2 linked regions of the Victivallis sp. Marseille-Q1083 genome follow. The protein of the gene in region 2 interacts with the protein of the main gene of each other region in a pairwise test. Links are inferred from orthologs where the notes say so. Each region holds a gene or a part of one and is shown on either strand. Other genes may lie near its edges.

Region 1 (3,231 bases), 420 kb from region 2 along the record:
AGCAGGTGCCGGACAGTTGTACCGTGTTCGCTCCCGACAGCCCGGCGACGGCGGTGCCGGTCGACAAGGCGCTGGCGGAGGAAGCGAAACTCGGCGATTACCCGGCGCTGCTCGACAAAATCGTCGATGCGGCGGAGTGCGTGGTTCCGGATTGATTTTTTTTCGCTGTTTTTATCCGGATTTTCTTGGTGGCGATCCGACGCTTTTTACTTGAAAAAGACGGGCTTGTGGTGTATCTTACCAAGTAAAATTTTATGAAAAAAATTAACGGGCCCAGAGTAAGGTTTTCTGGAGAAAGAGTTCCTATGGCAGAGATTGATGATTTGAAAACGACGCCGGATGAGTCCAACGAGTACAGCGCCAGTAAAATTACGGTGCTGGAAGGATTGGAAGCGGTGCGGATGCGTCCGAGCATGTATATCGGCGACACCGGGCAGCGCGGTTTGCACCATCTGGTGTACGAAGTGGTGGACAACAGTATCGACGAGGCGCTGGCCGGTTACGCCAGCCGGATCAAGGTGGTCATTCACGGCGACAACAGCATTACCGTCATTGACGACGGCCGCGGCATTCCGGTTGATCTGCATGAAGGCGAAGGCAAGCCGGCGGTGGAAGTCGTCCTGACCGTATTGCACGCCGGCGGCAAATTCGACCACAACTCCTACAAGGTTTCCGGCGGCCTGCACGGCGTCGGCGTCTCCTGCGTCAATGCGTTGAGCACCAGAATGGAAGTGGAGGTTTGCCGCGACGGCGCCCGCTGGGGAATCAAGTTCGCCCGCGGTGTTACCGTTTCGCCGTTGACGAAACTCGGCGACACCGACAAGCGCGGTACGATGGTGAGTTTCTGGCCGGATCCGGAAATTTTTTCCGACACGGTTTTCGTGTGGGACATTCTGGCGACCCGGCTGCGCGAGCTGGCGTTTCTCAACCGCGGCATTCACATCACGCTGATCGACGAACGGGTGCCGGAGGGCGAAAAGCCGCGGGAAGAGATTTTTCATTATGAAGGCGGCATCTGCGAATTCGTCAAGCATTTGAATGCCAACAAAGTGCTGCTGCATCAGGAGGTGATCTACTTCCACCGCGAAAAGGACGGCATCGACGTCGAATTGGCCATGCAGTACAACGACGGCTTTGCCGAGCATATTTTCAGTTATGCGAACAACATCAACACGATCGAGGGCGGCACGCACCTGACCGGGTTCCAGGGCGCGTTGACCCGGACGATCAACGCTTATGCCAAGACGAACAACATGTTGAAAAATGACAAGGCGATGACCGGCAACGATACCCGCGAAGGGCTGGTGGCCGTCATCAGCGTCAAATTGCCGGACCCGCAGTTCGAGGGGCAGACCAAGACGAAACTCGGCAACAGCGACGTCCGCGGCATCGTCGAATCGGTGATCAACGACAATTTGGGCACTTTCCTTGAAGAGAATCCGCAGACGGCCAAGGATATCATCCTCAAGGCGATGACCGCGGCCCGGGCCCGGGAAGCGGCCCGCAAAGCGCGGGAGCTGGTGCAGCGCAAAGGCGCGCTGGAAGGCTTTTCGCTGCCGGGCAAGCTGGCGGACTGCTCGAGCCGCAATCCGGCGGAGTGCGAAATTTACATCGTCGAGGGTGATTCCGCCGGCGGGTCCGCCAAACAGGGGCGCGACAGCTCCTTCCAGGCGATTCTGCCGATTCGCGGCAAATTGCTCAACGTCGAAAAGGCAAGGCTGGATAAGGTGTTGCAAAACAAGGAAATCCAGTCGATGGCGGCGGCGTTCGGCTGCGGGATCGGCGACGAGGATTTCGATGTCAGCAAGTCCCGTTATCACCGCATCATCATCATGACCGATGCCGACGTCGACGGTTCGCATATCCGTACGCTGCTGCTGACTTTTTTCTACCGCCAGATGAAGCCGCTGATCAACGCCGGTTACGTCTACATCGCCAATCCGCCGCTGTATAAGGTCAAGCGCGGCAAGCAGGAACGCTACATCGACACCGACGAACAGCTCGACGCTTATCTGATCGAATTGGGCTGTAACGACCTGACGGTGAAAAATGCCGTCGGTGAACTGCTGGACATCGAACAGATCAAGGCATTGATCGGTCTCTATAACGAGTGCAATCAGATCGCGTCGAATTTGCGGCGGATCGGCTTGGAGCCGGCGCATTATTTCGACCGGCAATCGGAGGACGGCCGTTTTCCGATTGCCCAGATCAACGTCCGGGAGCTTGACGGGACCAATACCGAAACGCTGGTTTATTCTTCGGAGGAAGAGGCGCTCTGCATCAAGGCGGCTGAAGAGCGGCTGAGCCTGGAGCCGAGCGCGGCGATGACCAGCATTGAAAACGGCGAGATGCCCGATATTTTCCAGACCTCGCCGATCGATGTCGTGAACATTTACGAAGCGGAAGCGACATTCAATGTCTGTGAGAAATTGAAGGCATTCAACATCGCGCCGACCCAGGTGTTCGCCGGCGACCTGACGCGGTTCGAAGTGTTCGATGCCGACGGCGTGCCGCATGCGATCAATTCGCTGCAGGGGCTGTTCAATCAGGTGCGCGAAAACGGTAGCCGCGGGATTTACCTGCAGCGTTACAAGGGCCTGGGTGAAATGAATGCCGAACAGCTCTGGGAGACGACGATGGATCCCAGGAACCGCAAGATGATCAAGGTGACGATGGAGGATGCGGTGGAAGCGGAACGGATGTTCACGCTGCTGATGGGCGATGTCGTCGAGCCGCGCCGCGAATATATCGAAAAGTACGCCAGCGGCGTTAAGAATCTGGATATTTAACCTATAGGATTGGGATAAAAATGGCCGAACCGAAAGAGAAAGACAGGAACCTCGAACGCAACCGGAATCTGGATATTACCCTGGCCCAGATTGAAAAAGAATTCGGCAAGGGCACGATCATGCGGCTCGGCGATACCACCAATCGTTTCAACGATGTCGCCACGATCAGCACCGGCGCGCTGGCATTGGATATCGCGCTGGGAATCGGCGGCGTGCCGCGCGGCCGGATCATTGAAATTTTCGGACCGGAATCCTCCGGCAAGACCACCTTGTGTCTGCACGTCATCGCCAACGCCCAGCGGGCCGGCGGCACCTGCGCGATCATCGATGCCGAACATGCCGTCGATCCGGGGTACGCCAAGAAAATCGGCGTCAATACCGACGAGTTGCTGATTTCCCAGCCGGATTGCGGGGAGGATGCGTTGAACATTGCCGACGCGCT
Region 2 (6,373 bases):
GAACGGCGCCTTGACGTTGTCCGGCGTCAGGCGGATGACATAGGGAACGCCGGTGTAGTTCGAAGCCAACACCTGCGCCTTGACCTTCAAGGCCGACACATTGACTTCCGCCAACGCTTTTTTGCTGCCCTTGACCGTCACCGTGACCCGCTGCGGCGCCTTGTCCAAGTTGATCAGGCCGGCCGGAATATCCAGCGTCACCGGCACATTGGAAATCTTTTCCTCCGTGCCGATGCGGGTGGCAATGGTGAAATAAAGCAGCAGCGCAAAGGAAAAGGCGATCACTTTGCGAATGAAATCCCGCCGAATGATCTCCGGCACATAGCGCCAGGGTCCGCGGTTGTTGTCACTGTTGTACATCGTCCGAATTCTCCGTACCGGCGGCGGGCGCCTCCAGCTTTTCCTCGTCTTCCATCGAATTGAGCAGATCGGCGAAACTCTCCTTGTTCTGCAGGATCAGCAAATCGTTCAACCGCTTCTGCAAATTGTCCGCGGTGATGTCCCGGTGGATGACGCCGCGGCAGGCGATACTGATGTTGCCGGTCTCCTCGGAAACGACGACGACGACCGCGTCGGTCTCCTCGGTAATGCCGATCGCCGCCCGGTGCCGGGTTCCCATCGTCCGGGAAATATTATCGTCCCGCGACAACGGCAGAATCGCCCGGGCCGCCACGATCCGGTCATTCCGGATGATCACCGCGCCGTCGTGCAGCGGCGAGTTCGGATAAAAGATCGATTCGATGATCAGGGCGTTCAGTTTGATGTCCAGCTTGACCGCATCCTCGACAATGGACCGCATGCCGATCTTCCGTTCGATGACGATAATCGCCCCGGTCCGCCGCCGCGACATATTCAACACCGCGGCAACCAGCTCGGTGATCGTCTCCTTCTTGCGGCTGCGTTTCAAAAAAGCATAACTGCCGACCTGGGCGAAAGCCCGCCGCAGTTCCGGCTGGAAAATGACGATCAGCGCCACCGCCAGCAGCGACCAGACTCCGTTGAGCAGATAGTTGATCACCTCGAATTTCGCCCAGTCGGAAAGAATCGTCAGCAGCAGCAGCACGACGACAATGCCGGCCAGCACATTCGAACCGCGCGTGCCGCGCAGATAATGCAACGTCACATAGATGATGTAAAAAATAATGAATACTTCCAGCGCCGGCCCCAGATAGGCCCAGCCCTGATTGAAGTAATTGCCGATTTCCTCGTATGACATCGCAGTCGCCTTTTATTTCATCCGCATTCCGGAGAATTTTCCCGCCGGTCAGCCGGCCGCATAGGCCGTCATCGCCTCGCGATGCAGTTTCACGGCATGAACCCGCAGAATGTCGCAGTTGCGCTCCATCAGTTTCAGTGAAATGCCCACCGTTCCGATATCCCGCTGCCGCGGATCGCTCTGCCGCAGCAATTCGCCGATGAAACGTTTTCGCGAATGTCCGACCAGCAGCGGGTACCCCAGACTTCCGAACTCCTCCAAACGCCGCAGCAGCGTCAAATTCTGCTCCAGCGTTTTACCGAAACCAATCCCGACATCGAGAATGATCCGCCCCGCCGGCACTCCGGCTTCACGGGCCTGACCGGCCGCCGCCAGCAGAAACGACTTGACCGTTTCGACGACATCGCCGTACTGCAAAAATTGCGGCTGCTGCATGACATCCGGCGTCGCCGGCGAATGCATCAGCACCAATCCGGCCCCGGACGCCGCCGCCAAACCGGCAATTTCCGGCGCATACGCCAGGCCGCTGACATCGTTGATGATATCGCAACCGGCTTCCAATGCCGCCGCCGCCACCGCCGCCTTGCGGGTATCCACGCTGATGATGCAGCCGGGACGCGCCCGGCGCAACGCTTCGACCACCGGCACCACCCGGCGGCACTCCTCGTCGTCGGGGACGGCGGCCGAACCGGGCCGGGTCGATTCCCCGCCGATATCGATCAAATCCGCCCCGTCATCCAACAACGCCAGCGCATGGTCCAGGCCGCGTTTCGGACCGTCAAAACAACCGCCGTCGCTGAAAGAGTCCGGCGTCACGTTGACGATTCCCATCAAAAGCGGCCGATTGCCGCTTTTGACCAGCGAACCGTGAGGAAGCCTCAACTCAATCATTCATTTTCATCCGCCGTCGGCGGTTCCGGCGGCAGCTCCGTTTCCGCCGCCGGCGGCTCCTGTCCGGCGGCCGCCGCATTGTTCCTATTCAATTCCGCCTCAACCTCGACCAGCTTGGCGACTCCGGTAATCCGGTCGCCGTCGTTGAGATTCATGATCCGTACGCCCTTGGCCGCCCGGCCGGTCAGCCGGATTTCATGCACCGGAATCCGCACCAGTTGACCGCGTTCGGTGGTCAGCAGCAGTTCATCGCTGTCGCCGATCTGCAGAGCGGTAACCACCTGCTCGTTCTGCCGCAGCTTGATGCTGACCACGCCTTTGGCGCCGCGGTTCGTCTTGCGGTAAGTGCTGACGAAGCTGCGCTTGCCCATGCCGCCGTCGGACACCACCAGCAACTGCGGACCGCTGCCGAAGGCGATTTCTTCCTCATTGTCTTCCCCCGCCTGCTCGACGGCATCCTCTTCGCCGTCAGCTTCGGCTTCCAATTCATCGATGTGCTCATGGATCACTTCCATGCTGACCAGGTAATCGTCCGCCAGCTTGAACCGCATTCCGGTCACGCCGCGGGCGGTGCGGCCCATCGGACGGATCTGCTCGTCGCACTGCTCGAACCGGCATGCCATCCCCTGCGCGCTGGAGAGGAGCACTTCGTTGCCGTTCTCCGACACATCGGCGGCGATCAGATCGTCGTCCTCTTCGATGACCAGAGCCCGGATGCCGGTGCGCCGCAGATTGCGGAACGCATCCAGCGGCGTCTTCTTGATATAACCGCTCCGGGTGGCCATGACGATGAATTTATTCGGATTGTCGAAATCCTCGCGTTTGACCGTCAACATCGTCTTGATCTTCTCGCCGGGCTCCACTTTGATCATGTTGACGATCGCCTTGCCCTTGGAAATCCGCGAGCCCTCCGGAATTTCATAAACATTGAGCCAGTACATGAAACCTTTGTCGGTGAAGAAGAAGATCAAATCGTGGCTGTCGGCGTTGAACAGATGCTCGACATAATCCTCTTCCTTGGTCTCCATGCCGATGATGCCTTTGCCGCCGCGGTGCTGCGTCTTATAAGTGTCCGCCGGCACCCGTTTGATGTAACCGGTATTCGAAACGGTGATCACGCAACTGTGGCGCGGAATCAGGTCGGCGATGTTCAAATCGCTGTCGTCGCCGACGATTTCGGTCCGGCGCGGCGTGGCATACTTGTCGCGCACCTGGATCAATTCCTCGCGGATTACGCCCAACCGCATCTCCCGGCTGGCCAGCAGCGCTTTGTAATAATCGATGCGCTTGCAGATTTCATCGTATTCATTCTGGACATCTTCCATCGCCAGGGCGGTCAGTTGATGCAACCGCATCTCCAGAATCGCATTGACCTGGATGGTGCTGAAACCGAACCGTTCGCACAACCGGTCGGCCGCTTCCTGTTTGGTGCGCGATTCGCGGATCAGCCGCACCACTTCATCGATGTTGGCGATGGCGATCAGCAAGCCCTGTAAAATATGCGCCCGCGCCTCCGCCTTCTTCAAGTCGAACCGGGTCCGGCGGGTGATCACCTCCAGCCGGTGGTCGAGATAGGCCTGCAGCACCTGCGGCAGGTTCATCACCCGCGGACGGTTGTGGTCGACGACCAGCATCGTGCAGCCGAAAGCCGTCTCCATCTGGGTATGCGCGTACAATTGGTTGAGCACCACCGTCGCCATCGCGCCGCGTTTGATTTCGACGACGATGCGGATGCCGGTCCGCTTGCTCGATTCGTCACGCAGCCCGGAAATGCCGACGATCTTCTTCTCGTTGACCAGCTCGGCGATGCGTTTGACCATCATCTCCTTGTTGACCGCATACGGAATTTCGGTGACGATGATCTGTTCGCGGTTGTCTTTCTCGATGATTTCGGCCCGGGCCCGCATTTTGATGCTGCCGCGGCCGGTCAGATAGAATTGCCGGATCGAATAACGGCCGCGGATGATCGCGCCGGTCGGCAGATCCGGACCGGGCAGATGCTCCATCAAATCATCGACCGTCGCCTTGGGGTCATCCAGCAGCGCGATGGTCGCATTGATCACTTCGGCCAGATTGTGCGGCGGAATGCTGGTAGCCATCCCGACGCCGATACCGGTCGTGCCGTTGACCAGCAGTTGCGGAAAACGCGCCGGCAGAACCACCGGCTCCTCCGCCGATTCGTCGAAGGTCGGCATCATATCGACGGTGTCCTTGTCGATATCGGCCAGCATCTCCTCGGACAACCGTTCCATCCGGCATTCGGTATAACGGTAAGCGGCGGCCGAGTCGCCATCGATACTGCCGAAGTTCCCCTGTCCGTCGATCAACGGCTCGCGCATCGAAAAGTCCTGCGCCAAACGCACCATCGCATCGTAAATGGACGAGTCGCCGTGCGGATGGTATTTACCGATCACTTCACCGACCACCTTGGCGCTCTTGGTATAAGCGTGGGATTTGGTCAGGTTCAACTGCTTCATCGCATAGAGGATCCGGCGGTTCACCGGTTTCAGTCCGTCGCGGACATCCGGGATCGCCCGGCCGACATTGACACTCAGCGAATACTGCAGGTAAGCAGTGTGCATGATGTCTTCGATGCTGATCGGAAAATCTTTGTGTTCGAGTTCGCTCATCGTCTTTCCATTCGTCGAAAATTAGGCCGGCCAACCACCGCCGGTAGTGATTCCTATACTATTATATTCAGTAATATACCTCCTTCCGGCCGTTTTAACAAGTTTCCGGTATCATTTTTACTTAAAATACCGTTTCCTGTTCAGCCGCTCTTTCCAGCCTGACGCCACGATTTCGTTCGTATTCCGCCGGCTGGCGATTGCCGCCGCTGCTAAAATTTTTATTTTTACGGCATCGGGCCTTGGGATTCGGACATCGGCAGATTATATTACCGATGAAATCAAGCAAACCGCAAACCGGATGGGTAGCCATAAAGCCATGAGTGAAGATGTCATGTCGGCCGATTCCGCCGCCTGCTTTGCCGCGGCGGCGGACAGTCTCGACTTCCTGTTCGCCGAAGCCGGACCGGCCGGACCGGTCCGCATCGCCGACGGCAGGCGGCGCGGCTTTCTCGAGCAGCTGCAGCGGCTGTTGCGGCAGGCCGGCAGCGGACAGCTTCCCGATCCGGCCCGCCATCCCGACACCGTCATATTGCTCAACACGCTGCTGCAGAATTGCAACAGGCTGTCGCTGGCCGGCCTGTTCGAACAATTGCTGTTCGAACGGCTGCTGGCGCAGGGGTTCCGGCTGCCGGAGAGCGACGATGCCGCCGACTGGGCAATCTTCCGGCTGTTCTTCACCCATGCCAACCGGGTGCTCGCCGCGCTGGAACGCTTGAAAACCAACGTCGAGACGCTGGAGGCGCGCCGGCCGGCGGCGGAACCGAGTCCTTTCTGGCCGAACTGGCCGGCGGCGCTGAGCGAAGCCAATCCGTTCCCCGACCTCGGCACCCCCTCGGCGATCCGGGCGATGGCCATTCGTTGCGACCGCTTCGCCAATGCGCGGGCGTACCGTTATGAACGCGGTGAATTCGGCGTCGCCGAATTACAGGCGACCCGGTCGGCGGATAAATTTTTCGGCTACCGTTCCGTCCAGCAGATTTTCCAGCAATTTTTCGAAGCGTTTTCCATCGGCGCCCCCATCCTGCCGCTGTTGATTTCCAGCCTGCCGGGCCTCGGCAAAACCCAGATGACCATCGCCCACACGTTGAAGCACCCCAATCTGACGCTGATTTTGCCGGAAGTCGCCGCGCTGGATCAGGGGCTGGAGGAGCTGCTGCGCAATCTGGAGCGCCATCCGAACCACCGGTTCGTCGTATTTTTCGATGACATCGACCCGGCCGGCGTCAACTGGTATTTTTTCCGCACCCATATCGGCGGCAGTTTCACGCTGGCGCGCAACATCGCCATCGTCATCGCTTCCAACTATGAATTTCCGGTCAGCATCCTCAGCCGCGGCCGGGTCGTTTCCTTCCCGACCTTCGACGAAATTCAATGTCAGGAGATGATCGCCGATTTTCTGGCCGCCCGCGGCATGCGGCGCATCAACAACAACCTGGTGGCGGTCATCGCCGCCGACTACACCGAGGAGTTCGGCCAGAAGAAGTTCAGCGAACTGAGTCCGCGGACGCTGATGCACTATCTGGAAGTGTACGAGCGCGATATGACGAAGCGGCGGCGAATGCTGGAACTGTCGCAGCAGGAGTTGATCCAGCGTCCCGACGCGCAGCTTTTTTACGAGTTCAATATCAAGCTGCTG

What was found. The genes of interacting proteins can lie anywhere in the genome.
Region 1: the proteins of gyrA (region 2) and gyrB interact in binary tests that used the Escherichia coli proteins (3 or more experiments, as listed by UniProt). The link is inferred for Victivallis sp. Marseille-Q1083 from one-to-one orthologs.

Annotation. Positions count from the first base shown.
Region 1 is NZ_CAHJXL010000001.1:1,507,667-1,510,897, reverse strand. The notes cover bases 1-3,047. They hold gyrB (DNA topoisomerase (ATP-hydrolyzing) subunit B), read left to right. Parts: upstream 1-305; coding sequence 306-2,789; downstream 2,790-3,047. Other genes in these bases: recA (recombinase RecA), read left to right, coding at 2,810-3,047; thiI (tRNA uracil 4-sulfurtransferase ThiI), read left to right, coding at 1-155. Also shown: more of recA, read left to right, coding at 3,048-3,231. UniProt on the Escherichia coli protein: DNA gyrase negatively supercoils closed circular double-stranded DNA in an ATP-dependent manner to maintain chromosomes in an underwound state.
Region 2 is NZ_CAHJXL010000001.1:1,084,306-1,090,678, forward strand. The notes cover bases 1,904-5,067. They hold gyrA (DNA gyrase subunit A), read right to left. Parts: upstream 4,738-5,067; coding sequence 2,104-4,737; downstream 1,904-2,103. Other genes in these bases: folP (dihydropteroate synthase), read right to left, coding at 1,904-2,107; HWX74_RS04335 (hypothetical protein), read left to right, coding at 5,054-5,067. In the rest of the region: HWX74_RS04315 (YbbR-like domain-containing protein), read right to left, coding at 1-360; diadenylate cyclase CdaA, read right to left, coding at 347-1,216; more of folP, read right to left, coding at 1,265-1,903; more of HWX74_RS04335, read left to right, coding at 5,068-6,373. UniProt on the Escherichia coli protein: A type II topoisomerase that negatively supercoils closed circular double-stranded (ds) DNA in an ATP-dependent manner to maintain chromosomes in an underwound state.